3 regions of the Erwinia wuhanensis genome follow, and region 3 is predicted to be linked to each of the others. Evidence: predicted binding sites of a transcription regulator. Region 3 holds the regulator's gene; each other region holds the start of a gene.
The links. The regulator PurR, encoded in region 3, represses purine synthesis genes. The targets are predictions, from matches to a motif close to CANGCAAACGTTTGCNTG.
Positions count from the first base shown of each region.

Region 1: the regulator PurR is predicted to act here: its motif matches at 4,488-4,505, upstream of QZH36_RS18660 (nucleoside-specific channel-forming protein Tsx).
Region 2: the regulator PurR is predicted to act here: its motif matches at 2,323-2,340, upstream of guaD (guanine deaminase).

Region 1 is NZ_JAUJUH010000008.1:224,320-234,829, forward strand. It holds gene eptA (phosphoethanolamine transferase EptA) at 1-1,234, shown strand, start outside; gene pmrA (two-component system response regulator PmrA) at 1,231-1,902, shown strand; gene pmrB (two-component system sensor histidine kinase PmrB) at 1,895-2,965, shown strand; gene QZH36_RS18655 (dihydrodipicolinate synthase family protein) at 3,272-4,156, shown strand; gene QZH36_RS18660 (nucleoside-specific channel-forming protein Tsx) at 4,781-5,647, shown strand; gene speG (spermidine N1-acetyltransferase) at 5,769-6,335, shown strand; gene QZH36_RS18670 (hypothetical protein) at 6,382-6,801, opposite strand; gene mmuM (homocysteine S-methyltransferase) at 6,895-7,821, opposite strand; gene mmuP (S-methylmethionine permease) at 7,808-9,226, opposite strand; gene QZH36_RS18685 (DUF2002 family protein) at 9,340-9,675, opposite strand; gene QZH36_RS18690 (DUF883 family protein) at 9,838-10,164, shown strand; gene QZH36_RS18695 (hypothetical protein) at 10,305-10,510, shown strand, end outside.
Region 2 is NZ_JAUJUH010000001.1:636,966-647,475, forward strand. It holds gene xdhA (xanthine dehydrogenase small subunit) at 1-823, opposite strand, end outside; gene guaD (guanine deaminase) at 820-2,145, opposite strand; gene ydfG (bifunctional NADP-dependent 3-hydroxy acid dehydrogenase/3-hydroxypropionate dehydrogenase YdfG) at 2,522-3,268, shown strand; gene QZH36_RS02875 (YnfA family protein) at 3,318-3,647, opposite strand; gene QZH36_RS02880 (DUF1283 family protein) at 3,780-4,127, shown strand; gene QZH36_RS02885 (DUF1161 domain-containing protein) at 4,179-4,478, shown strand; gene QZH36_RS02890 (MDR family MFS transporter) at 4,509-5,963, opposite strand; gene bioD (dethiobiotin synthase) at 6,111-6,782, opposite strand; gene mlc (sugar metabolism global transcriptional regulator Mlc) at 6,914-8,131, opposite strand; gene QZH36_RS02905 (LysR family transcriptional regulator) at 8,249-9,145, opposite strand; gene QZH36_RS02910 (MFS transporter) at 9,242-10,477, shown strand.
Region 3 is NZ_JAUJUH010000001.1:768,533-779,042, forward strand. It holds gene eptA (phosphoethanolamine transferase EptA) at 1-541, shown strand, start outside; gene QZH36_RS03480 (alkene reductase) at 602-1,699, shown strand; gene gloA (lactoylglutathione lyase) at 1,910-2,317, shown strand; gene rnt (ribonuclease T) at 2,421-3,071, shown strand; gene QZH36_RS03495 (Grx4 family monothiol glutaredoxin) at 3,133-3,471, opposite strand; gene QZH36_RS03500 (C40 family peptidase) at 3,832-4,614, shown strand; gene purR (HTH-type transcriptional repressor PurR) at 4,934-5,959, shown strand; gene punR (DNA-binding transcriptional activator PunR) at 5,990-6,898, opposite strand; gene punC (purine nucleoside transporter PunC) at 7,013-8,200, shown strand; gene cfa (cyclopropane fatty acyl phospholipid synthase) at 8,499-9,647, shown strand; gene QZH36_RS03525 (riboflavin synthase subunit alpha) at 9,682-10,338, opposite strand; gene QZH36_RS03530 (MATE family efflux transporter) at 10,433-10,510, shown strand, end outside.

The sequences.
Region 1 (10,510 bases), on a different contig from region 3:
CGTGCTGGCGTTCTGGATACGCTTCAAAACGCCGTCGGGCCTGTTAACCAGCGTGGTGCCGCGCGTGCTCAGCCTGGCCGCCTCCGCCGTTTTAATCCTGCTGATCGCCCTGCTCTTCTATAAAGATTACGCCTCGCTGTTTCGCAATCATAAAGAGCTGGTGAAGTCGCTTAGCCCTTCCAACAGTATTGCCGCAACGCTTTCCTGGTATAAGCACAACCAACTGACGCACCTGCCGCTGGTCAGGCTGGGAGAAGATGCGCATCAAAGCCCGCAAATGCTCAACAGCACGAAAAAAAGCCTGACCATTATTGTGCTGGGCGAAACCTCGCGCGCGGCGGATTTTTCGCTTTCCGGCTATCCGCACCAGACCAACCCCCTGCTGGCGAAAGATAACGTTATCTATTTCCCGCAGACCCTATCCTGCGGCACCTCTACGGCAGTGTCGGTGCCCTGCATGTTTTCCGGGATGCCGCGCGCGCACTATGATGATGTGCTTGCCAGCCATCGGGAAGGCCTGCTGGATATCGTGCAGCGCGCGGGCCTGAGCGTGCTGTGGAATGAGAACGACGGCGGCTGTAAAGGCGCCTGTGACAGGGTGCCGCATCAGGATATGACGCGCCTGGATCTGCCTGGCGAGTGCATCGACGGCGAATGCTACGATGACGTGCTGTTTCACGGCCTGGATGACTATATCAACCAGCTGAAGGGCAACGGCATTATCGTGCTGCATACTATCGGCAGCCACGGCCCAACCTATTATCATCGCTATCCGGCGCAGTTCCGCCGTTTTGTGCCGACCTGCGACACCAACCAGATCCAGGACTGTTCCAGGGAGCAACTGGTCAACACCTACGACAATACCCTGCTCTATGTGGATTACATCGTCGATAAAGCCATTAACGTATTAAAATCACATCAGGATCGTTTTACCACCAGCCTGGTCTATCTTTCCGATCACGGGGAATCGTTGGGCGAAAACGGGGTCTATCTGCATGGTATGCCCTACGCGATAGCGCCGGAAGAGCAGAAGCATGTGCCGATGCTGATTTGGCTGTCGCCCGACTATCAGCAGCGCCACGCGGTGGCTATGGACTGTATGAACAAACTGACGAAGAATACGTGGTCGCAGGATAATCTGTTCTCTACGGTGCTGGGGCTGACCGGCACGGTGACGCGTGAGTATGTGCCTGGCGACGATATCCTGACGGCCTGTCGGAGCACAAATCGGTGAAAATTCTGGTGGTGGAAGACGATGCCCTGCTGCTACAGGGTTTGCTTATGGCGCTGGAAGGCGAAGGCTACGTTTGCGACGGCGTAAGCACCAGCCACGACGCACAGGCCGCGCTTGCCAGCGGCCTCTATAGCCTGCTGATCCTCGATTTGGGATTGCCGGACGAGGACGGCCTGCGCCTTTTGCTACGTCTGCGTCGCCAGAAGAAAAAGTATCCTGTGCTGATCCTCACCGCGCGCGATACGGTCGGCGACCGCATCACCGGGCTGGACGCGGGCGCGGACGATTATCTGATCAAGCCTTTTGCGCTGGAAGAGCTGCTGGCGCGCATCCGGGCGCTGATCCGCCGCCATGTTAACCAGGGTGACAGCAGGCTGACTTTCGGCCAGCTGGCGCTGGATATGACGCATCGCCAGATCCATCTTGCCGACAGGCTGCTGGAGCTGACGCCGAAAGAGTACGCTATTCTGTCGCGGCTGATGCTTAAGGCCGGGCAGCCGGTGCATCGCGAAATCCTCTACAACGATATCTACAACTGGGAAACCGAGCCGTCCACCAACACGCTGGAGGTGCATATCCACAACCTGCGCGAAAAAATCGGCCGGTCGGCGATCCGCACCGTGCGCGGCTTTGGCTATGCCCTGATCAAGGCCGATACGAATGAGTAAATTTTTCTTTCAACGTCAAGGCAACACGATGCGCTTTCGCCTGCTGATGGCGGTTGGCCTGATTTTGCTGTTCTGCCAGGTGATTAGCGTGGCGTGGCTGTGGCACGAAAGCAAAGAGCAGATCCAGCTGCTGGTGGACGCGGCGCTGCATAATCATGACCAGCACAAGCACGTGGAAAAAGAGATCCATGAGGCCGTCGCCAGCCTGGCCGTGCCGAGCCTGATTATGATTACGCTCGCCCTGCTGCTCTGTTTCCAGGTGGTGAAATGGATCACGCGGCCGCTGTCTGAACTGCAAAACCAGCTGGAAAACCGCAGCGAGGACGATCTCGATCCCATCAGCTGTGCCCGTTCGGTGCGGGAAGTGGATGCCGTTACCCAGGCTGTTAATCAGCTGATTACGCGTCTGACCACCAGTCTGGAGCGCGAACGCCTGTTTACCGCCGATGTCGCCCACGAGCTGCGCACGCCGCTGGCCGGACTACGGCTGCATCTGGAGCTGATAGAGAAAAAGCACGCCGTTAACGTGCGCCCTTTGCTCGAGCGTCTGGATCAGATGACCAACAGCGTCTCTCAGCTGCTCCAACTGGCGCGCGTCGGGCAATCCTTTACCGCCGGCAACTATCAGCAGGTTTCGCTGATGCGGGATGTGATCGCGCCGATGAGCCTGGAAATGCAGGCGATGCTGCAACAGCGTGGACAAACGCTGGAAGTGGCGGCAACGCAGGATGTCACGGTGCGCGGCGACGCCACGCTGCTGAGCGTCCTGCTGAGGAACCTGCTTGAGAATGCCCATCGCTACAGCCCAAAAGGCACCGTCGTGACCGTTCGCATTGAAAACGTTTCCGGCGCGGTGCTGGCGGTGGAGGATTGCGGGCCGGGCATTGACGAAAGCAAAAGCGGCGAGCTGAGCCGCGCTTTTGTACGGATGGACAGCCGTTACGGCGGCATCGGGCTGGGCCTGAGCATCGTCAGCCGCATTGCCCAGCTGCATAAGGCGCAGTTTTTCCTCGAAAATCGGCCGCAAACCGGCGGCTGTCGCGCCTCGGTAAAATTTTCCTGACGGCGGCTCAGGCGGCGAACCAAACCCGCAGAAAAGCCAGGATCACAAGGCCGCTGAAAATCACGGCGGTATATTCACTTAGCGGACGGCTGTGCGGCTGTTTCATAGTGTTCTCCTCAGGTTGGTGAGAAGAGTTTCCCGCAGGAATATTAAGGCAACATTAAGGGCGCGCTAAACGGCGGAAAAATGTTGCTTTCGAGCTGGCGGAACCCGCGGGAAAATGCCCGTTGCGGTTTGCCCTCTTATACCGAAATCCTTCTGGTGCTACGCTGCGTGTTTATCCGTCACGCTATTAAGGAAACCTCTATGTTTACCGGTCTCAGCGCGTTCCCTTTAACGCCAATGAATGAAACAGAAATTGATGAGCGCGCTTTTCGCGGTTTGATCCAGCGACTGGCGGCAGCCGGAGTGACGTCGCTTGGCGTGTTGGGTTCGACGGGCAACTACGCTTATCTGACGCGTGAGGAGAGAAAGCGTGTGGTTTCGCTGGCCGTCGAGGAAGCGGGAAAGGTGCCGGTGATGGTGGGCATTGGCGCGCTGCGGACGCGTCAGGTGCTGGAACTGGCCGAAGATGCGCAGCAGGCCGGTGCGAAAGCGCTGCTGCTGGCACCAGTTTCCTACCAGAAGCTGCGGGAAGAAGAGGTGTTTCAGCTGTATCCAAGCGTTAACGACGCTATTTCCGTGCCGCTGTGCCTGTATGACAATCCCGGCACCACGCAATTTACCTTCAGCGATGAGCTGTATGGTCGACTCGCCGGGCTTTCCAGGCTCGCCGCTATTAAAATTCCCGGCGTGCCGGACGATGCCGCCCAGGCAAAAGCGCGGATAGACCGTCTGCGCCAGCTATTGCCGGACAAAATAGCCATTGGCGTCAGCGGCGACGCGCTGGCCGCGCGAGGCCTGAATGCGGGCGGCGAGCTGTGGTTTTCCGTGCTGGGCGGCCTGTTTCCGCAGGTTTGCCAGCGGATTATCCGGCTGAGCGCCGCGGGTCAGCAGCTGGAGGCGCAAAACCTTTCCGATCGGCTGGCCCCGCTCTGGGCGCTGTTTGCAAAATATGGCAGTTTGCGGGTTGTCGCCGCGCTGGCCGCCAGGCTGGGCCTGACGGAAGCGGTTAATCTGCCGCAGCCACTGGCGTCAATTGACCGTGAGGATGCCGGGCGGCTGGAGGCTGTTCTGCCCCTGCTGGAGTGAAAGGCTCCAGCAGCTATCTGCCCCGCTGGAGTAAAAGGCCACAGTAGTAGCAATCATCTGCTGCTGTTGGATTGAAAGGCCAAAGCGGCGGTAATTATCTGCCGCTGCCGGACTGCCAAACCAAAGCGGCGGTAATTATCCGCCGCCGTACTGCCAGCCAGGATGGCGTGAAACAGGGGCGGCCGTTACCTGCCGCCTGACAACTTCGCTCTCTTTACATGGCTAAAAAATGCGCAAAAACCTGCCCTTTATATAAGATCATCTTATAACACAACCTCATAACATTTACCCCGCACCGCTTTCTTTTTCTCAGCATTCCCCCTTACTTCAACAGGCAAACGTTTACCTGGAGACAAACAGGCTTTTTCGGCGCAGACAAGCAACAGCCCGCTTAAGTTCCGTCCTTTGCGTGATCTACATCACACTTTAATTAAAGTGAAATGAAACAGAGTTTGACAACTGTGAGCGATATCTATTTCCTTAAGCGCGGATGACGGCACACTTTTCCGGCATTTATACGGGCGCTTTCGGCACTGAAACCGCCTTCCTGTTCCGTTCCGGATAACGACAGATAAGACCATCGCGCGGGCTGCAGAAAATGGTCGATAAGCATGTGGTAATATAATGAAATATAAATCTCTGATGGCTGGCGCAGTGATGGCGCTTTCATACAGCACCGCTTCTTTTGCTGCCCCCGAGCAGCCGCAGTACGTTTCCGACTGGTGGCACCAGAGCGTTAACGTGGTAGGCAGCTATCACACCCGGTTCGGGCCGCAGTTTAACAACGACGTTTATCTGGAATATGAAGCCTTCGCCAAAAAAGACTGGTTTGATTTTTACGGCTACCTGGATCTGACCAACTTCTTCGGTGCCGGTAACTCCAACGCCAACGGCATTTTCGACCACGGCTCGCCGATGTTTATGGAGATCGAACCGCGCTTCTCCATCGACAAACTGACCAATACCGATCTGAGCATCGGGCCGGTGAAAGAGTGGTATTTCGCCAACAACTATATCTACGATATGGGCCGTAACAGCGACAACCGTCAGAACACCTGGTACATGGGCCTGGGCACCGATATCGATACCCACACGCCGGTCAACCTGTCGCTGAACGTGTACGCTAAATACCAGTGGGAGAACTACGGTGCCGCTAACGAAAACAGCTGGGACGGCTATCGCTTTAAGGTGAAATACTTTGTGCCGCTGACTTCGCTGTGGGGCGGCAACCTGAGCTATATCGGCTTTACCAACTTTGACTGGGGTTCCGATCTGCGCGACAAGAGCGATGCTTCACGCACCAGCAACTCCATCGCTTCCAGCCACGTGCTGTCGCTGGTTTACGATCACTGGCACTACTCCGTGGTGGCGCGTTATTTCCACAACGGCGGCCAGTGGGCAGATGGCCAGGAGCTGAACTTCGGCACGGGTAATTTTGAAGTGAAATCCACCGGCTGGGGCTACTATCTGGTGGCCGGCTACAACTTCTGATCCGCAACGCTTCCTCAACCGCCAGCCCTTTGCGCGCTGGCGGTGCTGTTTTCCCGCTTTTTCCCGCCCGCTGCACGCCCTATACTGCTTGCCCTGGTGCCTCAGTAACAAAGGATGATGTATGCCTGCTTTATCGGCCGAGCAATCGGTAAAATTACGTCCGCTGGAACGCGAAGATCTGCATTTTGTCCACCAGCTGGATAATAACGCCAGCGTGATGCGCTACTGGTTTGAAGAACCTTATGAGGCGTTTGTCGAGCTGTCCGATCTCTATGACAAGCACATTCACGATCAGAGCGAACGGCGTTTCGTGGTGGAGTATGCGGAAGATAAAGTGGGCCTGGTGGAGCTGGTCGAAATCAACCATATTCACCGTCGCGCGGAGTTTCAGATTATTATCGCGCCCGGCCATCAGGGCAAAGGCCTTGCCAGCAAGGCCGCGCTGCTGGCCATGGAGTACGGTTTCTCCGTTCTCAATCTCTACAAGCTTTATTTAATCGTCGATAAAGAGAATAAAAAGGCTATCCACATCTACACCAAGCTGGGATTTGAAATTGAAGGCGAGCTGATCCACGAGTTTTTTATCAACGGCGAGTACCGCAATACCATCCGCATGTGCATCTTCCAGCATCAGTATCTGGCTAAGCACCGCCCGCCGCATACGATGGTTAAGCCCACAGCGCAGTAGCTCCGGCTATCCGGCCCGCCAGCAGCGCGGGCCACCACGTTTTCCGTCAGCCGCGCGCACCGACAGGATTCATAATGATCCGGGCTGGCGGTTCTTCGATGTGGTACATGCCGCCGTTAAATGGATCGACCAGCAGCCAGCCGGGGAAGCCGCCAAGCGGGATATTACCCAGCAGATACCAGAGGTTGGCCTTCTCGTTTAGCGGAATGGTTTGCGGCACGAAGCCCGGCTGCTCCAGCATCAGCAGAAATTTCTTTTTGCCGAAGTAGCTGCCGTCCGATTTTGCCAGCGTCACGGTCTTTGGCGTGTAGCCTTCCGCCACCGCCCGGCCGGTTTCATCCTGCACCACAAATTTTGCCCCTTGTGGCCAGCTCTGAATGCTCACATCCTGGGTTTTGTCGCCCACGATAGTGGCGCATCCGCCAAGCAGCCACGCTGCAAACAGCACCGGTAAAATACGTTTCATAAGCTTTCCTGCCAGGTTAAATAGTGAGAATAGTTGGGCGCAGCGAATAACGCCCGGCGGCTGCGGGCGTTATGGTGCAAAGCTCTGAAGGTATTATCGGCAGCGTTGGGCGATAGCTTTAATATCGGCGGGCGTGGTGCGGCAGCAGCCGCCAATCAGCCTGGCGCCGGCGGCCTGCCATTCGGCAAGGTTATCCGCCAGCGTGCAGGTCGAGGCGTCGCTGTGCCAGCTTTTACTGACGGCATCGTACTGCTCGCCGGAATTGGGATAGACCACCAGCGGCTTCGCGCTCAGCGCGGAGAAAACTTTCAGCGCGGCCGTCACCTTATCCAGCGCGATACAGTTGATCCCCAGCGCCACCGCCTGCGGCTGCGCATCCAAAAAGGCGATGACTTCAGCTAACGGCGTGCCGTCGCTGAGATGTTCGCTGTCGCGCAGCGTAAATGAAAACCAGGCCGGCGTGGCGGGAAACTCTGCCAGTAGCGCGATCAGCGCCTTGATCTCCGCGAAGGAAGGCAGCGTTTCGCAGGCCAGAATATCCGCCCCCGCCGCCACCAGCGCCCGCACGCGCGGCCGGTGGAAAGCCATCATCTCCGCCTGCGGCAGCGCATAGTCGCCGCGATACTCGGAACCGTCGGCCAGAAACGCGCCGTAAGGCCCTACGGAGCCGGCAACCAGCAGCGGCCCGGCCTGCGGCGCGGCGGCCAGATAGTCCTCGCGGGCCTTCACGGCCAGCGCCCCGCTTCGGGCAATCAGCGCCAGCGCAGCCGTTTCATCCAGCCCGCGCTGCGCAAAACCCTGCGGCGTCGCCTGATAGCTGGCGGTGATCGCCACCTGCGCGCCCGCTTTAAAGTAGTCGTAATGCACCTGATAAATCAGTTCAGGATTTTCAATCAGCACTTTCGCAGACCAGAGCGCGTCGCTCAGGTCGCAGCCGCGCGCTTCCAGCTCGGTAGCCATCGCGCCATCCAGCACCAGTCCGGCGGCTACCTGCTGTTTTACGGCATCAATCGACAACATGTGGAGTCTCCTTAGCCTGCTCGCGTTTTTGCAGCAGCTGAGTAAGGTAGTAAGCGCCGTAACAGACGGCGATAAAAGGCAGCCCGCAGTAGAGCGCGATGCGCTGCTCGGGATCGAAAGCCAGCCCGACGCAGGCCAGCAGGCAGAGCACAAAACCTAAAATCGGCGTTAGCGGATACCACGGCGCGCGATATTTCAGTTCGGCAAGCGGTTTACCCGCGCGCAGATGCGCCCGGCGGAAGAAAAAGTGCGCGGCGCAGATGCTCAGCCACACGGCCACCACGGCAAAGCCAGAGATAGCGGAAAGCGCGACGAACACCGTATCCGGCGCGATCACGCTGGAGAACAGCGCCAGCAGGCCGCCCAGCATACTGACGGAAATCGCGGTCAGCGGAATGCCGCGACGGGTCAGGCGGGCAAAGCAGCGCGGCAGCGTGTTCTGATTGGAGAGCGACCAGAGCATCCGGCCAGAGGCGTACAGGCCGGAATTAGCGGCTGACAGAATCGCGGTCAGGATAACGAAGTTAAAGATATCGGCCGCGTAAGGGATACCAATTTTCTCAAACACCAGCACAAACGGGCTTTTCACAATGCCGGCCTGATCCATCGGGATCAGCGCGGCCAGGATCAGCACGGTGCCGATAAAGAAAATAATCAGCCGCGCTACCGTGGTGCGTATCGCCAGCGGCAGCACCTTGTGCGGATTTTCCGTCTCGCCAGCGGCAATGCCAATCAACTCGGTCCCGGAGAACGCGAAGTTTACCGCCACCATCGTCATCAAAATTGGCAGCACGCCGTGCGGCAGCCAGCCGTGCGCGGTCAGGTTGTGGAAGAACGGCGCGCTGCTGCCGTCTTTTAACGGAATAAAGCCGAACATCGCGCCTGCGCCAAGCACGATAAATGCCAGAATGGTGATGACCTTGATCAGCGAAAACCAGAACTCCCCTTCGGCGAAGAAGCGGGAAGAGATAACGTTAAGCAGGAAGATAAGCGCGCAGAACAGCAGGCACCAGAGCCAGACCGGCGACTGGGGGAACCAGTACTGCATACAGAAACCGGCGGCCGTCAGGCTCGATCCCAGCGCCACGGTCCAGGTCAGCCAATAAAGCCACGCCACGGTATAGCCGGTCGCCGGGCTGAGGTAGCGCGCGGCATAAACGTGAAACGCGCCGGTTTCGGGCATCGCGACGGAAAGCTCGCCCAGGCTGAGCATCACCAGATAGACCACCAGCGCGCCAATCAGGTAGGCCAGCAGCGTACCCGCCGCACCGGTAGTGGAAATAATATAGCCGGTATTAAAAAACAGGCCGGTGCCGATCACGCCGCCAAGCGAAAGCATTACCAGATGGCGCGCCTTCATGCTGCGTTTAAATTGTTGCGTATTGTCCTGCTGAGTCTGCTGCATCCTGTTATCCGTATAGACGTCTAAACTTCTACATAGGCCAGGTGTTATACCTGGTCTGTGCCGGTAATGCAACGTCAGGAAACGTAAAGCAGCGCTTTCAGCCCGTCAGGCGATCAGTCGAATACGGATTCGAGATAGCGTTCCAGCGCGGCGCGCGAGCTGAAGCCGTGCGGAATACCGTAGTGATCCCGGCTGTCGCCGACCAGGTACATGGGAAACTGCACGTAGTGCTCACAGGTTTTGATTTCGTTCGCGGGTTCCGCAAAGCTGTGGCTTTTTTCCTTCAGCGTGGGATGGATAACCAGCGCGGTGCGTCCCAGACGCGCTTCGCGATTTACGTACACATAGCTGTCGCCTCGGCGATAGCCGTAAGCTTTTGCGGTGACCGCGTCCATTTCAAATCCCGCTTTTTCCAGTACGCGAGCGACCTCATCAGGGCGTAGATACATGCTTAATCCTCTAATACTTGCCAACTCCGTCACCTTACCTTAGCGCCAGGGCGCAGGGCTTTCGGAATTGTCCAGAAACAGGGTGCGCGGCAGCCCGACGCACGAAATATCTCTCTGATAGTCTATAGTAAATAGTCCGTATCATTTCCAGGAGAGCGCTAAATGTTTAACCGGACGACAAAGAACGAAGATATTGATATCAACCAGGACGTCACTCTGCTGGCTGATACCCTTGATGGCCTGCTGAAATCCTACGGCAGCAAATCGAAAGAAGAAGTTGACGATGCGCGCAGCAAAGCGCAGGCGCTGCTGAAAGAAACCCGCGCTAAGCTTAACGGCGGCGGCAACCGCGTGTCTCAGGTCGCTAAAGACGCAGGCGAGCATGTGGATACCTTTGTGCGGGATAACCCGTGGCACGGCGTCGGCATCGGCGCAGCGATCGGCGTTTTCCTTGGCGCGCTGATTGCGACCAGCACTTCCCGCGATTAATTTTACGCCTGTATGCTCTGATCAGTCCCCGCTTATGCGGGGATTGTTATTTCTGCGGGACGGCGAATTCTGCCGGATAAGAGTGCAGAAGTGGCTGCGGGCGGCAAGTTCTGCTGCCACAGTTACACGACATCTTGTTTATGTGGTTTACCGCTCCCTGCTTTAGCAGCTATATCCAATACCTGCTGTTTTATGACAGCCTTCCCAATAACCTCTTACTGGATATTTCTCGCCCCGCCTCTGCTGGCCATCAGCATCCGGCCTTCGTCATGAATTTATTGCGCCGTACCGCTTGTTTTTTAGCCACGCCGTTTGCCGAATCCCCTTTCAGTTCTGCCATGCAAAA
Region 2 (10,510 bases), 130 kb from region 3:
GAATATGGGGCCGCAACAGCGTGGCGCAGGCTTGAAGGGAAGCGCCCGCCCCCAGCACAATCGCCTGCTCCTCTTCCCGACAGGCTTTCAGCGCTGCTATCTGATCCAGGGCGATAACCAAAGGCAGCGGTTTATAGCTTTGCGTCACCTGCAGCGCTAAATCCGTGCCGCCCGCCAGCAGCTTCGCCTCCGGATGCGCCAGCAGCAGTTCCGCCAGGCGATCGAGGCTTTTCGGCAGCAGGCAGCGGTTGCCGTTGAACGCCAGCTCCTGCTCTTCGCCGTTGTGGATCGCCATCAGTTTTGCCACCGTCTGCGCCTCGCGCTGCGCAAAGCTGTCCGGCTGCGGCCGTTCGCAGACCTGACGCGCCGCATCAATAATCGGCCGATAGCCGGTGCAGCGGCACAGGTTGCCCGCCAGCGCCTGCTCCGCCTCTTGCCGCCGCCAGCCTTCACTGTTTTTTTGCAGCGTAAACAGCGACATCGCAAAACCCGGCGTGCAAAAGCCGCACTGCGAGGCGTGGCACGTCGCCAGCGCTTTTTGCACCTCGTGCAGCTCGTCGCCCTGGCGGAGATCCTCAACGGCGATCAGCTGTTTGCCCTGAAGGCTGCTGACGAAGGTGATGCAGCTGTTGACGGTTTCATACACCATTTTGCCCGCCTCGACGCGCCCCAACGTGACCGTACAGGCACCGCAGTCGCCCGAAGCGCAGCCCTCTTTGGTGCCGCAGCGGCGCTGGTTCTGGCGTAAATAGTTCAGTACGGTGGTTTCAGGATCGAGACTTTGCTCGGTGACCAGCGTCTGGTTCAGTAAAAACTGGATCATGCGGCTTTCTCCTCGCTCTGCGGCTGCCAGACCAGTTTGCCGTTGACCCAGGTACAGGCGATATTGCGATCGTCGCCCAGCGTCATCAGCACAAAAAGTTTCTCCCAGATATCGCGGCTGTTGGCGCAGCGCAGCTTTTGCAGCGCCGAGACGGCCGGATCGAGCACCACGAAGTCCGCCTCTTTGCCGGGCTGGAAGTTACCGATCTTATGATGCAGATCCAGCGCCTGCGCGCCGCCGAGCGTGGCGTGGTAGAACGCCTCACAGGCGGCCATTTTATACTGCTGTAGCTGCCCGACCTTGTAGGCTTCGCCCAGCGTTTGCAGCATATTAAAAGTGGTGCCCGCGCCGACATCCGTACCGATGCCCAGCCTGACGTTTTTTTGCCAGCAGGTTTGTAGCTTAAACAGGCCGCTGCCGAGAAACAGGTTAGAAGTAGGACAGAATGCGACTGCCGAATCAGTCTGATGCAGGCAGTCCCACTCGCTATCCTCCAGGTGGATGCAGTGCGCGAAGACGCTGCGGCGGCCCGTCAGCTGATAATGGTGATACACGTCCAGATAGCCGTCGCGCTCGGGGAAAAGCGCGTTGACCCAGGCAACTTCCTGCGGGTTTTCGCTCAGGTGGGTGTGCAGCCAGATATCCGGATAGGCTTCCTTCAGCTGCCTGACCTTTTCCAGCAGCGCTGGCGAAGAGGTTGGCGCAAAGCGCGGCGTCAGCGCATAGCTCAGGCGCCCGCGATTATGCCAGCGCTCAATCAGCTCGCGGGTTTGCCGGTAGCTCTGTTCGGGCGTCTCGGTCAGGTAGTCCGGCGCATGGCGATCCATCATGACTTTCCCGGCGATCAGACGCATTCCCAACCCTTCGGCCGCGCTGAACAGCGCATCCACCGATTCCGGATGCACGGTGCCGAAAACCAGCGCCGTGGTGGTGCCGTTACTCAGCAGCTGGTGCAGAAAAAAGGCCGACATCTTTGCCGCGTGCTGCGGACAGTGATACTGGCTCTCTACCGGGAAAGTGTACTGTTGCAGCCACTCCAGCAGCTGCTCGCCGAAAGCGCCGATCATCTCCGTTTGCGGATAGTGAATATGGCTGTCGACAAAACCCGGCACAATAAGCTTGCCTCGGTAGTCGGTTATCGGCTGCCCGGCGGCGAGCTGATGCTGCCCCGCTTCCCACGTCTGAAGCGAAAGAATTTCGCCTTCGCGCAGCAGCAGCAGGCCGTCTTCAATGTAGCGGGCGTGGGCCGGCAGTTCTTCAGGCTGGCTGACCGGTGCGGTGATATCAAAAAAACTGCCGCGAATGGCGGTGATGGATGGCATAGCGCTTCCTTCTGAACAAGTCTTCGGCAATCAGTGAACGGCCTGCGTTCAGAGTTGCAATTGCTGTGCCACATTAATAATCGGAATTTATATGCTATTTATCAGTTACTTAAATATGGATGCATTAAGAAACCCTAAATGAATCGAGGCAATCGTATGCGCAACCGATTGCAGCAATCAGCAAACGATTGCCTGCCTTTTTTTCTTGCGCAGCGAGCAGTTTTTTCCTGTGCCATTGCACCGTTTTCTGGCGTTTTTACGCAGAACGCACCTCGATCGTGCAGCCTGTATTATCAACCATAACCAATCCTTCTTATCAGAATCGATCTGAAGTGTTATCGTGTTGAGAATCCAAAATGCGTTGAGGAACAGTGAGATGATCGTATTTGTTACGGGTGCCACTGCCGGATTCGGCGAAAGCATTACCCGACGCTTTATCCGTGAAGGACACAAGGTAATCGCCACCGGCCGTCGTCAGGAGCGTCTGCAAACGTTGAAACAGGAGCTGGGCGACAACCTTTATACGCTACAGCTTGACGTCCGCAACCGTGCGGCCATTGAAGAGGCGCTGGAGCAGCTTCCCGCCGAATGGCGCAATATCGACGTGCTGGTCAATAATGCCGGGCTGGCGTTAGGCATCGAACCCGCGCATAAAGCGAGCCTGGACGATTGGGAAGCGATGATCGACACCAATAATAAAGGGCTGGTCTATATGACCCGCGCCGTGCTGCCGGCGATGGTTGAGCGCAACGTGGGCCATATTATCAATCTGGGATCGATTGCCGGCAGTTGGCCTTACGCGGGCGGCAACGTTTATGGCGCGACTAAAGCCTTCGTGCGGCAGTTCAGCCTGAATCTGCGCACCGATCTGCACGGCACCGCCCTGCGCGTGACCGATATCGAGCCGGGACTGGTGGGCGGCACGGAGTTTTCCAACGTGCGCTTTAAAGGCGATAACGCTAAGGCCGATAGCGTCTACGACGGCACCGAGCCGCTGACTGCCGAAGACGTGACCGAAGCAGTCTGGTGGGTTGCCACGCTGCCGAAGCATGTCAATATCAACACGCTGGAAATGATGCCGGTCGCGCAAACCCTGGCCGGGCTGAAAGTCCATAAGGCGTAATGCGCTATCTGGCCCGGCGGCTACCTTCTGCCGGGCCTGTTCTGATTTGCTACCCTCTTCCCCAACCGGCCACGATAATCAGCATCCCGCCCAGGGCGATTGCCGCGCCCGCCCAGTCGTAATGACTTAGCTTTACGCCATCCACAAAACGCAGCCACAGCAGCGCCGTCGCCACATATACGCCGCCGTAGGCCGCATAGACGCGCCCGCTCGCCGCCGGATGCAGCGTCAGCAGCCAGACAAACAGCCCCAGGCTGGCCGCCGCGGGCAGCAACAGCCAGGCGGAGCCACCCTTGCGTAGCCACAGCCAGGGCAGAAAACAGCCGACGATCTCGGCCAGCGCGGTCAGAAAAAAAAGCAGGACGGTTTTCAGCAGCATGTTTCCTCACTACAGGCTAAACGGATGCGCAAGTCGGCTGGTTAGCCCGCGCGCGCAGATGATATACTATTCGCGGCGTTCGATGCAGCCGCGCGGCTGTAAAACAGGAATAAGGAATTGATGATGAAAAAGATGACTTTCTGGCAATCTACGCTGGTCAGGGCTGCGCTGCCGCTGGTTCTGTTTGGCGCGCTGGCCTCTTTTCAGCAGACCGCCGAAGCAAGAACGGACAGGCTGATCATTCAGGACGGCGACAGCTCGCTGACTAAAGAGCAGGCCCGCCAGGAGAAAGAGCAGTGGGATGAAACCCATCGTCTGCGCAGCAAAGTGAATCAGCGCGTGGAAAAGAATTTTGATAAGGCTGACCGCGCCATTGATACTCGCGACGCCTGTGAGCAGAGCCTGAACGTTAATGCCTACTGGGAGCCGAGCACATTGCGCTGCCTGGATCGCCGCAGCGGACGTCCCGTCGCGCCCTGATAGCGGATAGCTGCTATAGTTAGCGTAATTTTCAGGCAAAAGGAAAGGACGATGAAAGCGATAAAATGGCTGTTACCGGCGTTGATGGTCGCCGCTCCGCTGGCTGTACAGGCTTCCTGCGAGACGGTTAAAGCGGACATTAATCAGAAAATTATCAATAACGGCGTGCCTGCTTCCGGCTTTACGCTGGACGTGGTGCCCAGCGACCAGGCCGATCAGGCTGGCGGTCAGGTGGTAGGCCATTGTGAAAACGATTCGCAAAAAATAGTCTACAAGCGTGAACGCAACGGCGATAGCGACGCAGCCGTACCGGCCAGCGCCGGGACCTCTCAGGATGCCCCCTCTTCCTGATGGATAAGGGCCGCCTGCGCGGCCCTTTCTTTATTCCGGTTTCTTCGCCGGGATAAACCGCGCCACCGCCAGGCTGGCGAAGGCGATGACCAATGAAACGGCAAACACCCAGTGCAGCGAGCTGGCCACCTCGCCAATCACATGCTGCAAACTCCTTTGCGATAAAGCTTCTCTCTGCGCCTGCGCCATAATCTGCTGCACCGGATCGTCGTGCTGCGGCAGCCGCTGCGCCAGGTTATAGTTGAGCACCGCGCCCATGACCGCCGTGCCTGCCGCCGATCCCAGCAGGCGACTGAACATCACCGAGGCGGTACAAATGCCGCGTACTGAAAACTCCGCGCTGTTTTGCACGGCGATCAGGAACGTGGTGCTGGTCATGCCCATACCGGTGCCAATAACGAACGCGGCGAACCCCGCGTAGCTAATGCCGCTGTCCACGTGCAGCGTCAGCAGCAGCGCCGTACCGGCAATCAGCAGCAGCGAGCCAAGCTGGGCGGTGAAACGGTAAGAGGTGCGCAGCATCAGCCTGCCGCTGAGCGTACTGGCCAGCGGCCAGCCGATCGACATCATCGCCAGCGCGCTGCCTGCCTGGAGCGGCGTGCCGCCGTTAACGCCCTGGATCCACGTGGGCAAAAATGCGCTGATGCCCATCATTGCCGCGCCGATAATCAGGTTGCCGAGGTTGCCCGCCACGATTGTCCGGCTACGCCATATCACCAACGGGAACAGCGGCGCGGGCGCCCTTTTTTCATGCCGTACCAGCATAAAAGCCGACAGTATGGCGACGCCAGACAGCACAAATGCCCAGTTACCGAGCAGCTGTGCCTGCAGCAGCGCCGTCAGCAGCGCGCTGACCGTCAGCATCAGCCAGCCGCTGCCCGCCAGGTTAAGCCTCTGTCGCGTTTCACCTCGCGATTCCGGAAACCAGCGCGCCAGCATCAGCATCGAAACGATCCCTACCGGCACGTTAACCCAGAACACCAGCGACCAACTGAAGTGCGCCACTATCCAGGCGCCGGTCAGCGGCCCGACCACCGCCGCCACGCCCCAGACGCTGGAGAGCCAGCCCTGGATACCCGCCCGCTCTTTTGGCGAGTAGACGTCGGCGATAATAGTCGCGGTCAGCGGCATAATTGCGCCCGCGCCCAGCCCCTGGACGGCGCGAAACAGGATCAGCCAGCTCATGGCGGGCGCGAAACCGCACAGTACCGAGCCAAGAAGGAACAACGACGTGCCGATAAAGAAAACGCGTTTCCTTCCCCACAGATCGGCAAGCCTGCCGTAAAGGGGCACGCTGACCGCCTGAGTCAGCAGATAAACGGAAAAAACCCAGCCAAATTGTGAAAATCCGCCCAGCTCCGCCACGATGGTGGGCATGGCCGTGGCGACGATGGTCACCTCAATGGCCGCCATAAACATCGCCAGCATCGCGGCGATCAGTATCCAGTGGCGATGGCTCACCCCGGTGTGTGCTGTTTCAGTCATACCGCTCCTTAGTGTTGTCCGTTCTTATTCTGGCCTGGATTGGCGCCGGATGTTTCCTGTTTGTGCGCTGGCGCGATAAAAAAACCGCTACAGCAGGTGCTGCAGCGGCAGGCAGAAAAGAAAACGTAAGGGGAACGGCGGCAGTTGCTATGGCTGACGCAGCACGCTCAAATCCAGATAGCGGGCCAGCTCACGCTGTTCCGGTTTCGGCAGGTAAGGCAGCTCGCCCAGCAGCGGTGCCTGAATTTTTTGGCTCAGCACGTCGATAATTTCCGCATAATGCGCCAGACCGGGATTAATGCGGTTGGCGACCCAGCCCAACAGCGGCAGGCCGTCGTTGGCTATCGCCTGCGCCGTCAGCAGCGCATGACTGATGCAGCCCAGCTTGATGCCGACCACCATCACTACCGGCAGCCGCTCATCAACCGCCCAGGCGGAAAGCGGACGCAGATCGTTCATCAGGCTGTGCCAGCCGCCGGTGCCTTCCACGACTACGGAATCAACCTGGGCTGACAGCGCGTGCAGGCTCTCGCTCAGCTTCTGGTAGTTGATAACGGCATCGCGGCTGGTGCTGATCTCATCATCCAGCAGGGTCAGCGGATTAATGGCGGAATAAGGAAGCGTAACGGAAGAAGAAGCCTGTAGCACGAGCGCGTCCTTGTTGCGCGGCCCCTCATCGGTTTGCTGGCTGCTTTTGGCGACGGGCTTATAGCCAGCCACCCGCCGCCCCCCTTCGGACAGCGTCTGCAAGAGTGCGCGGCTGACCACTGTTTTACCCACTTCTGTATCGGTGCCAGTGACAAATAAACGCTTTAACATACTCTCTCTACGCTCCGATTCTGTCGATAATTTATAAACAATAATTAACAATTAAGACGCAACATCTTAGGGTAGCGAACAGGAGTGAGGCTTGCGTTAGCGCAATCTTTTGCGTAATAAAGGGCGTGGCGTCAGCCCTGGAGAAGTTTCACCAGCAGCGTGCCGTTATAGAGCGCATCCTTGACCAGCGCGGCCCCTGGCATGGTGCCCTGATTATAAAACTGGGTAGGTTCGATGGCGATATGCTGGCCGTAAACCGGCAGGGACTGACGGCGCACGCAATCGGCGATGGCGGGATAGAGGATTTCGCTGGCGCGATTAAGCGGCGATCCTATAACTATTTTTTCAGGGTTAAAGAGGTTAACCATAATTGCCAGGATACGACCCACGTGATGCCCGACGCCGGTGACAATCCCTTTCGCCAGCGGATCGCCCGCCAGCGCGGCATCGCAAAGCGACGCGGCGGTAAGCGGCTGCTGATGCAGCAGGCAGTCCGGCGCGGCCTGCATTTTTTGCGCGGCCAGCTCCAGCACGCTTTCCAGGCTTGCGACCGTCTCCAGGCAGCCATGATTGCCGCAGTAACACTGTTTGCCCCATGGCTCGACCTGCGTATGGCCTATCTCTACCAGCGTGCTGCTGCCGCTGTGCAGCAGGCGGCCACCGGTAATCACGCCCGCGCCGACGTTGTGATCGATAACGACCTGGATAACGTTACTAAGATCGCGCGAGGCGCCAAACAGCGCTTCCGCCATGGTCCAGGCGCAGATATCGTGCTGGATATAAACCGGCAGGCCGGTACGCGCCGACAGCGCCTCGCCCAGCGGCATATCGCTGACGCGGTAAAAAGGCATGCGATGCACGATGCCTTTTTGCGCATTGAGAATGCCCGGCAGCGTGATGGCAATAGCGGTTAGCCTTTCCAGTTTCTGCTGGTGGCGAATAAAGAAGGCGTCGATTTCATTAATAATGCGCGACAGCAGCGGCTGCGGATCGTCAACGGGCAGCGGCCGCACCTCTTCCACCACCAGCAGGCTGCTTAAATCCCGCAGCGCCAGCGTGAACTCGCCGTTGCCGATGCGGGCGGAAAGATAGTGCCAGGCCGGCGTATCCACCACCAGGCCGACAGCCGGGCGGCCGCGGCTGCCCGCTTCCTGAAACTCCGTTTCCTGCACCAGATGCGCTTCCAGCATCTCGCGCACGATTTTTGTGATGCTTGCCGGGGCCAGCTGTGCTTTTTTCGACAGGGCAATGCGCGATATCGGGCCGTAGCGGTCGATCAGGCGATACACCACGCCCGCATTGGTCTGTTTGATCTGATCGATATGGCCAGGCTGACTATCGGCTATCACTTTATTTTCGCGCCTCAAAATAAATCTCTACTCATGGTGAAACAGTTCCGCTGGCTCGTCAACGCTTTGATTTTTATTGTGATTAACAGCACAGAATAACGCTTAGCTACTTGATCATTACAAATCATCGTTTCTTAACATCAGGCTCAGCATATGCTGGGTAGCGGCGCTGATTTCGCCCTGCTTTTGCCATACCAGCCAGACTTCCGACAGCGCATCTTCTTCCTGCAGCGTCAGCCAGCTGAGCTGCTCCAGCCGCGCCCGACGAAACGACGCGGGCAGGATCGAAACGCCCAGCCCGGTGGCGACCAGCCCGAGGATGGTCATCGCCTCGCCCACTTCCTGGGCAATATTGGGCCGGACGGCATAGCGCTCCAGCAGCGTCAGGGTTTCGCTGTAGAGCGCCGTGCCTACCTGGGGATCGAAAAAAACAAAGGGTTCAGCCGCCAGCTCGCGCAGCGAGACAGAGCCGCGCCCGGCCAGACGATGCGCGCGATGAACCACGGCGCAAAGCGGTTCTCGCAGCAGCAGCCGGTGCTCCAGCGTGTCCGGCAGCGGCGTATTGCGCATCACGCCCAGATCCAGCCGTCCTTCATGCAGCGGAGCCAGCTGCTGGCGTGTATTAATCTCCTGCATCTGTAAATGCACGTCCGGGTAGCGCTGGCGAAAGCTGAACAGCGCGTCGGAAACCGCAGAAATAAACGGCGCGGAGGAGGTAAAGCCGATCCGCAGCGTGCCCTCTTCCCCGCGATGCAGCCTGGCGGCCTTATCGGCCGCTACGGCCACGTTTTGCAGGATTTGCCGGGCGCTGACCAGAAACTGGGCGCCAGCGGGCGTGAGCCGTACGCTACGGTTGGTGCGGGCCAGCAGCCTAGCGCCAATTTGCTGCTCCAGCTGCTGGATCTGCTGGCTGAGCGGCGGCTGGGAAAGGGCAAGACGCTGAGCGGCGCGACCAAAGTGCAGCTCCTCCGCGACGGCAATAAAATAGCGCAGATGACGAAGCTCAATATTCATATCTTAAAAATCTCAATCGAGAGGATTAATAGATTATACAACCTGCTCAATGTTACATAAAATTAACATCAACTTTTCTACGTTTAAGGACAGGCAGTGAACGTTACGACCCGACTCGTTACCGCAGAAGAAAGCGTTACCCCACCCGCCGAAATCTACATTAAGCGCGGCACGCCGCAGTTTATGCGCGTGACGCTGGCACTGTTTTCTGCGGGTTTAGCCACCTTTGCGCTGCTGTATTGCGTACAGCCCATTTTGCCCATTCTGTCGCAGGCATTCGGCGTTTCGCCTGCCGCCAGCAGCCTTTCTTTGTCTATCTCTACCGGTCTGCTGGCGCTGGGCCTGCTGGTAACCGGCCCGCTTTCCGATGCGGTCGGCCGTAAAAACGTTATAGTGACGGCGCTGATGCTGGCCGCGCTGTTTACGCTGCTGTCGGCAGGCATGTCCAGCTGGCACGGCATTCTGCTGATGCGGGCACTGACCGGCCTGGCGCTAAGCGGCGTGGCGGCGGTGGGAATGACTTATTTGAGCGAAGAGATCCACCCCAGCGCCATCGCCTTTTCGATGGGCCTGTATATTAGCGGCAACTCCATCGGCGGCATGAGCGGCCGTCTGTTAAGCGGCGTGATCGCCGATTTTACCAGCTGGCGAGTCGCGGTCGCGGTTATTGGCTGCTTTGCGCTGGCGGGCGCGCTGATGTTCTGGAAAATTCTGCCGCCCTCGCGCCATTTCCGCCCCGCCTCGCTAAGGCCGCGCAGCCTGCTGATCAATTTTCGGCTGCACTGGCGCGACAGCGGCCTGCCGCTGCTGTTTGCAGAAGGTTTTTTGCTGATGGGCGCGTTCGTCACGCTGTTTAACTATATTGGCTACCGGCTGCTGTCACCGCCGTGGTCGCTGAGCCAGGCGGTGGTAGGATTGCTTTCCGTGGTCTATCTCACCGGCTCCTGGAGCTCGCCGAAAGCGGGCGCGATGACCGCTAAATACGGCCGGGCGGCGGTGCTGCTGGCGTCGGTGACCCTGATGCTGGCTGGCGTGCTGATCACGCTGGCGAATACGTTATGGCTGATTTTTCCGGGCATGATGCTGTTTACGGCCGGCTTTTTTGCGGCGCATTCCGTTACCAGCGGCTGGATAGGCCCGCGCGCCAGACGTGCCAAAGGACAGGCCTCTTCGCTTTATCTTTTTAGCTACTATCTGGGATCGAGCCTGGCGGGTACGCTTGGCGGCGTGTTCTGGCATCATTTCGGCTGGCCGGGCATTGCCGGTTTTATTACGCTGCTGCTGCTGCTGGCGCTGATGACCGGTTTCCGCCTGCGCAGTAAAAAGCTGTAAAAAAAGCGGGCTGGCTGCCCGCTTTCAGAAGTA
Region 3 (10,510 bases):
GCTGCATCAGATGGGCAGCCACGGCCCGGCTTACTACCGGCGCTATCCGGCCGACAAGAGGCCCTTTACTCCGACCTGCGACAGTAACCAGATCCAGGACTGTGACAGCCAGGCGCTGGTCAATACCTATGACAATACGCTCGTCTATACCGATTCAATGCTGGATGACACCATCGGCCTGCTGAAGACCTACAGCAGCCGCTACAACGTCGCGCTGATTTATCTTTCCGATCACGGTGAATCGCTGGGCGAACGCGGGATGTATCTGCACGGCGCGCCTTATCTGATTGCGCCCACTCAGCAGACGCATATTCCCTTTCTGCTGTGGCTTTCTGACGGCTACGCCAGCGCCTTTGGCATCAATAGTACCTGCCTGCGGCAGGCTTCCGGCGCGGCGGTGTCGCAGGACAACGTTTTCCATACGCTGCTGGGAATGATGAATATTGAAACCAAAGAGTACCAGCCCGCGCTGGATATGATCCGATCGTGCCGTACCGTTGCAGGTAGCGGCAATTTCTCTACTACGCTCAATAGTCACTGAAAATTTTGGCTTTGCCACCGCCGTATCGGCGGTTGGCAGCCGGTTTCCCAGGAGCGATAAATGCAGCTGAAAAAACTTTTTACCCCTTTAAAACTTGGCGCGATTGTGGTGCCCAACCGCATCTTTATGGCGCCGCTGACGCGCCTGCGCAGCATCGAACCGGGCGATATTCCTACGCCGCTGATGGGTGAATACTATCGCCAGCGCGCCAGCGCCGGACTGGTCATCACCGAAGCCACGCAGATCTCCTTCCAGGCAAAAGGCTACGCCGGCGCGCCAGGCCTGCATACCGCCGAGCAGATCGCCGCGTGGAAAGCGATTAATGCCGGTATCCATCAGGAAGGCGGCCACAGTTCGGTACAGCTTTGGCATACCGGACGCATCTCCCACAGCAGCCTGCAACCGGAAGGTAAAGCGCCCGTTTCGGCTTCCGCCATTAATGCCGAAACCCGCACCTCTCTGCGCGATGACCAGGGCCGGACGATCCGTGAAGCGACCTCCACGCCGCGCGAGCTGCGTCTGGATGAGATCGACGACGTGATCAACGATTTCCGTCAGGCCACGATCAACGCGCGCGAAGCGGATTTTGACCTGGTGGAGCTGCATTCCGCGCATGGTTACCTGATGCATCAGTTTATTTCGCCCGCGTCTAACCAGCGCACGGATGCCTACGGCGGCAGCGTGGAAAATCGCACGCGCTTTGCGCTGGAAGTGGTGGATGCGGCCATTGACGGCTGGCGCGCCGACCGGATCGGCATTCGTATTTCGCCGCTCGGGCCGTTTAACGGTCTGGATAACGGCGAAGATCAGGAAGCCGCCGCGCTTTACTACATCGGCGAGCTGGCGAAGCGCAATCTGGCCTATCTGCATATTTCAGAACCGGACTGGGCGGGCGGCAAGCCTTACAGCGATGCCTTCCGCGAGGCGATCCGCGCCGCTTATCCCGGCGTGATTGTGGGCGCAGGCGGCTACAGCGCTGAGAAAGCGGAAGCGCTGATTGAACAAGGCCTGATCGACGCCGTAGCCTTTGGCCGCGACTACATAGCCAATCCGGATCTGGTCGAGCGCCTGCGGCAGAACGCGCCGCTGAACGAGCAACGCCCGGAACTCTTTTACGGCGGCGGCGCAGAAGGCTACACGGACTATCCGTTCCTGTAAGCGCCTGCGGGTTTTATCGCCGTCCGACGTCTGACGGCGCGAGAAAGCACGCATTTCCTGGTTTCCGCCAGGCTATAGCTGCTATTCTCTCACGCGGGTAAAACGACCTGAAGGACGTTTTACCGCCGGGAATGCCTGCTGGTTCCCGTAACGGCAGGAATTCAGGCTATGCTTGTTATCGGATGATAACGTTTGTTCAAAGAGGATGTTATGCGCTTACTTCACACCATGCTGCGCGTTGGCGATCTGCAACGCTCCGTTGATTTCTATACTAAAGTTCTGGGCATGCGCCTGCTGCGCACCAGTGAAAACACCGAATATAAATACACGCTGGCTTTCGTAGGCTATACCGAAGAGAGCGAAGGCGCGGTGATTGAGCTGACCTATAACTGGGGCGTGGATAAATATGACCTGGGCGATGCCTACGGCCATATCGCGCTGGGCGTGGACGACGTGGCGGCTACCTGCGACCGTATCCGCAACGAAGGCGGCAACGTAACTCGTGAAGCCGGCCCGGTTAAAGGCGGCACCACCATTATCGCCTTTGTGGAAGATCCGGACGGCTATAAAATCGAACTGATCGAAAACAAACACGCGGGCCACGGCCTGGGCGCGTAACGCGTCGGGGTGCCTTCCCGGCACCCTTCTTTCCCCTTCCCCTGCTGCAACCCATGCCGAAATTTGCCATAATACGCGCTCAATTTTCGCCTGTGAGATCCTGATGTCCGAATCGAACGAACTTAACGCCCTCAGCAGCCGTTTTCGCGGTTTTTATCCGGTAGTGATCGATGTTGAAACCGCCGGTTTCGACGCCAAAACCAACGCCTTACTGGAAGTGGCCGCCGTCACGCTGAAAATGAACGACGATGGCTGGCTGGAGAAAGACGAAACGCTCCATTTTCACGTTGAGCCGTTCGAAGGGTCTGTTCTGCAACCCGAAGCGCTGGCCTTTAACGGCATCGATCCTGCCAATCCGCTGCGCGGCGCGGTCAGCGAGTACGAAGCGCTGCACGCCATCTTTAAAGCCGTGCGCAAAGGTATCAAAGATCAGGGCTGCAATCGTGCCGTCATGGTGGCTCATAACGCCACTTTCGATCTGAATTTTATGAATGCCGCGGCGGAAAGAGCCGGGCTGAAGCGTAATCCTTTCCACCCGTTTGTCACCTTTGATACCGCCGCGCTGAGCGGCCTGGTGCTGGGGCAAACGGTGCTGGCGAAAGCCTGTACGGCCGCCGGAATGCCTTTCGACAGTTCGCAGGCGCATTCCGCGCTGTATGATACCGTGCAGACGGCCGATCTGTTCTGTGAGCTGGTTAATCGCTGGAAACGTCTGGGCGGCTGGCCGCTGGCGGAAACGGCGAACCTCGACTAAAAAAAACAGGCCTGACGCATTGTCAGGCCTGTCCGATAGTCTCTTCGCTTAGCGCAACGTTTTATTCTGCCGCGTCGGAAGGATATTTCTGCGCCGTCTCTTTGATCAGCTGCTGCAGTTCGCCCGCCTGAAACATCTGAATAATGATGTCGCAGCCGCCGACCAGCTCGCCGTCTACCCACAGCTGTGGAAAAGTCGGCCAGTTGGCGTATTTAGGCAGCTCAGCACGAATTTCCGGATTCTGCAGGATATCGACATAGGCGAAACGCTCGCCGCAGGCGGACAGCGCCTGTACGGCCTGCGCGGAAAAGCCGCAGCTTGGCAGTTTTGGGGAACCTTTCATATACAGCAGAATCGGGTTTTCTGCGATCTGGCGCTCAATCTTCTCAATGGTGCTCATAAATGCCTTCCTCAATCGGCTACTTCGTGTCTGTATAGTGTAGCGAGTCTGCGAGCGTGATGAAAATGTCATTTTCAGTCGCCCACTGACGCTACGGTCGGAAAACAAAATGTTAAAATACCATTTTCGGTCCGGCGGCGCTGCGTTAACTGTAAATATCAGCGGCAAATTTGCGCAGATAAATGTTTGAACAGGCTAAATTTTACAGCTTTTACCGCTTTGCGACGATTGAAACAAAAAAGGCCTTACTTTTTAGTAAAGAGTTCGATTAGAATCGTCCTGACTGACTGCCCAGGCGCAGATCTCCTTATTTAGCCATGCTCTTGCCACTGGCGGGAGCACAAACTGTTAATGGTAAAGATGCGTTTACTCATCACGTTGCTGATGCTGGCCTTTGCCCAGCTGTTTATGTCTGTGGCGCACGCATCGCCACACGCTGCCGTTAAAGCGGACCACCACAAAGCAGACAGCGCCACGCCTGCTCGTGAAGACGATCGCCGCAAGCGCCGCCCGGTGAAAACCTCTACACGTAAAGTAAAAGAAGCCAGCCCAACCAAAAGCCGTTCGCCCCTTGCTAAAAAGTTTAAGCTGCGCAAAAAAACGCAGACCGTCGCCGCTGCGCTGCCGCCCAAGAAACGCTATGGTCGTCATCGCTTGCGCAACGAAGAGACGGAAGCCTTAACCAGCGGCTCGGCCTCGGCCCCGCTTAAGCTCAGCAAAGCGCATCGCGCCCGCTATCAGAAAGCCCGCGAAACGGCGATGAGCAAGCTGATGAACCAGCTGGGCAAGCCCTATCTCTGGGGCGGCACCTCGCCCAAGACCGGTTTCGACTGTAGCGGTCTGGTCTGGTATGCCTATAAAGATCTGGTGAAGTTTAAGATCCCTCGCACCGCTAACGAAATGTACCATCTGCGGGATGCGGCTTCGATCAAGCGCAACGAGCTGGAAAAAGGCGATCTGGTATTTTTCAGCATCAACGGCCGCGCCTCGGCGGATCACGTTGGCGTTTACCTGGGCAACGGCAAGTTTATCCAGTCGCCGCGTACCGGCAAGGATATCCAGGTGAGTATGCTCAGCGAAGATTACTGGGAGCAGCACTACGTCGGCGCTCGCCGCGTCATGACGCCGAAAACTATCCGCTAGCCCACTCAGTAGGCTGGAGGCCCGGATCGCGCAAACGATCCGGGCCGGTTTACTCTTATTTGCGCAAAATTTTCGCCTGTTGCCCTAAAACCCTCGTGTTCTGCGCCTGCTCTTGTTAGAATCCACGGTTTGTTGCGCAACAGGCATTTAGCCGACATGATGTTCTGCTCAAGTCTGTTTCGCCACCCTGAACTCCCTCCTGTTATAACCATTCCGCAACAAATTATGCGCAACTTATATCAGGATTATCATCATTCCAGGCAATCGTTTAACAAACCGCTTTTCAGTGACTTACTGAACAGCGCAGGAGTCTTTTTCCATGGCAACCATAAAAGATGTGGCCAAACGCGCCGGTGTCTCAACCACCACGGTGTCCCACGTCATTAATAAAACCCGCTTTGTCGCTGAAGACACGCGGGAAGCCGTCTGGGCAGCGATCAAAGCGCTGCACTATTCGCCCAGCGCCGTGGCCCGCAGCCTGAAGGTCAATAACACCAAAACCATTGGCCTGCTGGCGACCTCCAGCGAGGCGCCCTATTTCGCCGAAATTATTGAGGCGGTTGAACACAGCTGTTTTGCCAAAGGCTATACGCTGATTTTGGGCAACGCGCATAACGAACTGGAAAAGCAGCAGGCCTATCTGTCGATGATGGCGCAAAAACGCGTCGATGGCCTGCTGGTCATGTGCGCCGAGTACCCGGATGAGCTGATTAAGATGCTGGAAGATCACCGCAACATCCCGATGGTCGTCATGGACTGGGGCGAGTCGCGCGGCGATTTTACCGACACTATTCTCGATAACGCTTTTGAAGGCGGTTATCTGGCAGGCCGCTATCTGATCGATCGCGGCCACCGCGATATCGGCGTGATCCCGGGCCATATGGAGCGCAATACCGGCGGCGGTCGTCATGCCGGCTTCCTCAAGGCGCTGAACGAAGCGGGGATTACGCTGCGCGAAGAGTGGCTGGTTCAGGGCGATTTTGAGCCGGAATCGGGCTATCGCGCCATGCAGCAGCTGCTGGCGCAAAAACAGCGTCCTACCGCGGTATTCTGCGGCGGCGACGTGATGGCGATGGGCGCGATTTGCGCCGCAGACGAGATGGGCCTGCGCGTACCGCAGGATATTTCGGTGATCGGGTATGATAACGTGCGCAACTCGCGCTACTTTACCCCCGCGCTGACCACCGTCCACCAGCCGAAAGAGCGTCTGGGCGCAACGGCCTTCAATATGCTGCTCGATCGTATTACCAGCAAACGCGAAGAGCCGCAGACGATTGAAGTGCATCCGACGCTGATTGAACGTCGCTCCGTAGCGGACGGCCCTTTCCTCGACTACCGTCGCTAAGCGCACGGGCGGCCATCCGCCGCCCGTCTTTTACGCCTCCCGCAGCCATTCGCTGTTCAGCGTTTCCGTTTCGCCTAAATAATCCAGCAGCCAGCGCAGCGCTGGCGACGCCTGCTGTTCCGACCAGCTGACGCAGCAGGGGCTATCCGGAAAAGGCGGATCCAGCCTCAGTTCGCACAGCGAGCCGTTTTGCAGCAGCGGTTGCGCAAGATGCCCCGGCACCATGCCGACACACAGCCCGGCCAGCAGGCAATCAAACGCGCTCTCCCAGTCCGGCGCGACCAGCCGTCGCTGATTATCCAGCGTCCAGGTGGTTCTTTTCGGCAGCGCGCGCGAGGTATCTTCCAGCACCAGCGAAGGCCACTCCCGGATCGCCTCCTCGCTAACCTTCTCCCGGTGTTGCGCAAGCGGATGATCCGCCTTCACCACGCAGCGCCAGTTGAGCATTCCCATATTGCGAAAGGCGAAGCGTCCGCCGACCGGAATGGCCTGCGTCGCGCCTATCGCCACGTCAACCCGGCCGTCGGCCAGCGCATCCCATACGCCGTTGAATACCTCCGGTGAAAGATGCAGTTCCATATCGGGAAAATGTCGGTAAAAATCCACCACCAGCTGGCGCGTACGCGCGGTTTTAACAATGCGATCGACGGCAATATTCAGCTGGCCGCGCCAGCCGTTGGCGACCTGCTGACACTGGCGTCGCGTGGCAAGCATTTTTTTGATAACACTCCGCCCTTCCTGAATAAAGACCTCGCCCGCCGCCGTTAAGACCACGTCCCGGTGACGCCGCTCGAACAGCGGCACCGCCAGCCACTCTTCCAGCTGGCGCACGGTATAGCTGATGGCGGACGGAACGCGATGCAGCTCCGCCGCTGCGGCGGTAAAGCTGCCGGTTCGGGCGACCGCATCAATCACCTCAAGCGAGTGTTCTGACCACATATTCTTCCTGCAAAATTTTTGAACGCAAGACGCAAATATTACCGTTTCACAACCGCTATCGCACTCTTTTACACTGCCGTCCGCTATTCACCTGATAAAAAAGAGCAAAATCTCATGCCGTCGAAAGGATTTTTACTTTACCTCGCGCTGCTCAGCGTTGCGGGTTTTCTTGCCACCGATATGTATCTGCCCGCCTTTACGGCGATGCAGCAGGATTTGCAAACCGAAGCGGGCGTCATCAGCGCCAGCCTCAGCCTGTTCCTGGCCGGGTTTGCCAGCGCGCAGCTGTTCTGGGGGCCGCTTTCCGACCGCATTGGCCGCAAGCCGGTGCTGTTGATGGGGCTGGGGCTGTTTGCCGTCAGCTGCGGCGCAATGTGGTGGGCGGAATCCACCACCATGCTGCTGACGCTGCGCTTTTTACAGGCGGTAGGCATTTGCGCCGCCGCCGTCAGCTGGCAGGCGCTGGTGATCGATCGCTATTCCGGCGCGCAGGCCAACCGCGTGTTTGCCACTATTATGCCGCTGGTGGCGCTGTCGCCGGCGCTGGCCCCGCTGCTGGGTGCCTGGCTGCTGAACCACTTTGCCTGGCGGTCGATTTTCCTGGCGCTGCTGCTGCTGGCCCTGATCCTGCTGGTCGCCACGCTTTTTCTGTCGACGCCTGCTCCAAAAGAGCATAAGGAAGAGGCGAAAGTGGGTTTCTTCACGCTGCTGAAGTCGCCGATCTGGAGCGGCAACGTGCTGATTTACGCCGCCTGCTCCGCCAGCTTTTTCGCCTGGCTGACCGGTTCGCCATTTATTCTGGCCGAACTGGGCATGTCGCCGGGCGATATCGGCCTTAGCTACGTGCCGCAGACGCTGGCCTTTCTCGCCGGCGGCTACGGCTGTCGGGCACTGCTGAAGCAGACCGAAGGCGCTTCGCTGCTGCCCTGGCTGCTGACGCTGTATGCCCTCAGCGTGGGCGCGTTTTTCATCGCCGCACAGGTGGAAACGCCTTCGACCTGGGCGCTGCTGCTGCCGTTTTGCGGTATGGCGCTGGCCAACGGCGCTATCTATCCGATTGTGGTGGCGAATGCGCTGCTGCCTTTTCCGCAGGCCAGCGGTAAAGCAGCCGCGCTGCAAAACACGCTGCAGCTTGGTCTCTGCTTCGTCGCCAGCATGATTGTTTCCGGTTTTATTGCTAACCCGCTCGCCACCACGTCGCTGGTCATGCTCAGTACTGTGTTTTTGACAATTATTGGCTATATTTTACAAAGGACGACGTTAGCCAACGCTCCCCTGACCCACGCTCAGAGCCGTCGTTAACTGGCTGAATCTATTTAGTTAGCGTCCTAACGATAAGGCGTTGAATATTGCCTGAGGTGAGCATATACTCAATTTCAGGCAATAATTCATAACAACTTTGTATCATTTTTTTGATTCCTGACAGGGTTGTCCGGGTGTTCTCTTTTGTGGCAGGCGTCACCCTCATTCTGTAGGTTTCAGTTCAATCCTCTGTAACGCCGGATATCAGGCGCACGGCTAAGCGTGCGTTTTCTCAAACCCTGTGGAAATTGATGATTCTTTTTCTCAGGTTTCAATCACGAAGGGTGATGGAGAAGCTATGAGTTCATCGTGTATAGAAGAAGTGAGCCTGGAAGAAAATCAGTGGTATCGAATCGCCCAGGAAATGTTACGCAACGCGGATATCGAAATTAACGGCACCCGTCCCTGGGATATTCAGGTGACCCATCCCGATTTTTTTAAACGCGTGATGCAGGAAGGATCGCTGGGCCTGGGCGAAAGCTATATGGACGGCTGGTGGGAGTGCGAGCAGCTGGATATGTTTTTTCACCGCGTGCTGCTGGCTAAGCTGGATCAGCAGCTTCCTCGCCATTTTAAAGATACGCTGCGCATCGCCGCCGCGCGCCTCACTAATCTGCAATCCCGCAAGCGCGCCTGGATTGTCGGCAAAGAGCATTATGACCTTGGTAATGACCTTTTTACGCTGATGCTTGACCCCTACATGCAATACTCCTGCGGCTACTGGAAAGAGGCGGAAACGCTGGAGCAGGCGCAGCAGGCTAAATTAAAAATGATCTGCGAGAAACTTCAGCTGGAACCCGGGATGTCGCTGCTTGATATCGGCTGCGGCTGGGGCGGGCTGGCGGCTTATGCGGCGCGGCATTACAACGTCAAGGTGACAGGCGTGACGATCTCCGCCGAGCAGCAGAAGCTGGCGCAGCAACGTGGTGAAGGGCTGGACGTCACCATCCTGCTACAGGATTACCGTGACCTCGATCAGCAGTTTGACCGCATCGTTTCCGTTGGTATGTTTGAGCACGTCGGGCCAAAAAATTACGCCACTTATTTTAACGTGGTCGATCGCAATCTGAAGCCGGACGGCATCTTTTTGCTGCATACCATTGGTGCGAACAAAACGGACGATAATGTCGATCCGTGGATCGATAAATATATTTTCCCTAACGGCTGCCTGCCTTCCGTACGCCATATTGCCGAGGCGCACGAACCGCATTTTGTGATGGAAGACTGGCACAACTTTGGGGCGGATTACGATCTGACGCTGATGGCCTGGCACCAGCGCTTTTTAGCGGCGTGGCCGCAGCTGGCGGATAAATATGGCGAACGCTTTAAGCGCATGTTCAGCTACTATCTTAACGCCTGTGCGGGCGCTTTCCGCGCGCGGGATATTCAGCTCTGGCAGGTGGTCTTTACCCACGGTAAAGAGGGCGGATTGCGCGTACCGCACTAGCGGACAAGGTCGGCCACTAAGCCGACCTTGTTTATTACTCTTCCGGCTGAATTTCCGCAGCGGCCGCCGCCAGCAGCGCTGCTTCACGCTGCGCCAGCACGCGCTCAACGGTTTCCACAATCGCCTGGGTGTGCGGATCGATTTCAATATTCACCCTGTCGCCCAGCCGCTTGCCGCCCAGCGTGGTTCTTGCCAGCGTTTCCGGGATCAGATGCACGCAGAATTTGCTTTTGGTGACTTCGCCAACCGTCAGGCTGATGCCGTCAATCCCAATAAAGCCTTTATGCAGAATATATTTCATCTGCTCGCTGTCCTGCGGCTTAAACCATATTTCGCGGTTATTTTCAGACGTCAGGATTTTGCAGATTTCGGCGGTAGTCATAATATGACCGGACATTAAATGGCCGCCGATTTCATCGCTGAATTTCGCCGCGCGCTCTACGTTAACAATATCACCGGGCTTTAAATCCCCCAGGTTGGTAATACGCAGCGTCTCTTTTACCAGGTCAAAACTGACGCGGTTGCCGTCAACCCCGGTCACCGTCAGGCAACAGCCATTGTGAGATACGGAAGCGCCCAGCTCCAGTCCCGGCAGCAGCTCGTCCGGCAGGCGGACAATATGCGTGCGAAAATTCGGTTTCTCTTCAATTGCCAACACCTCTGCGGTGCCCTGCACAATACCGGTAAACATAATTATGACCTCGGTGGATTTTTCGCTATTCTTGTCTGATCTTAAAACTATACCAAATAGTCTTTCTCCCTTCAGTTAAAAAACAGGTGTATATGTGCAGAAGTATCTGACCGAGGCGCGTCAATTGCTGGCGCTGGCAATTCCGGTAATTTTTGCGCAGGTTGCGCAAACC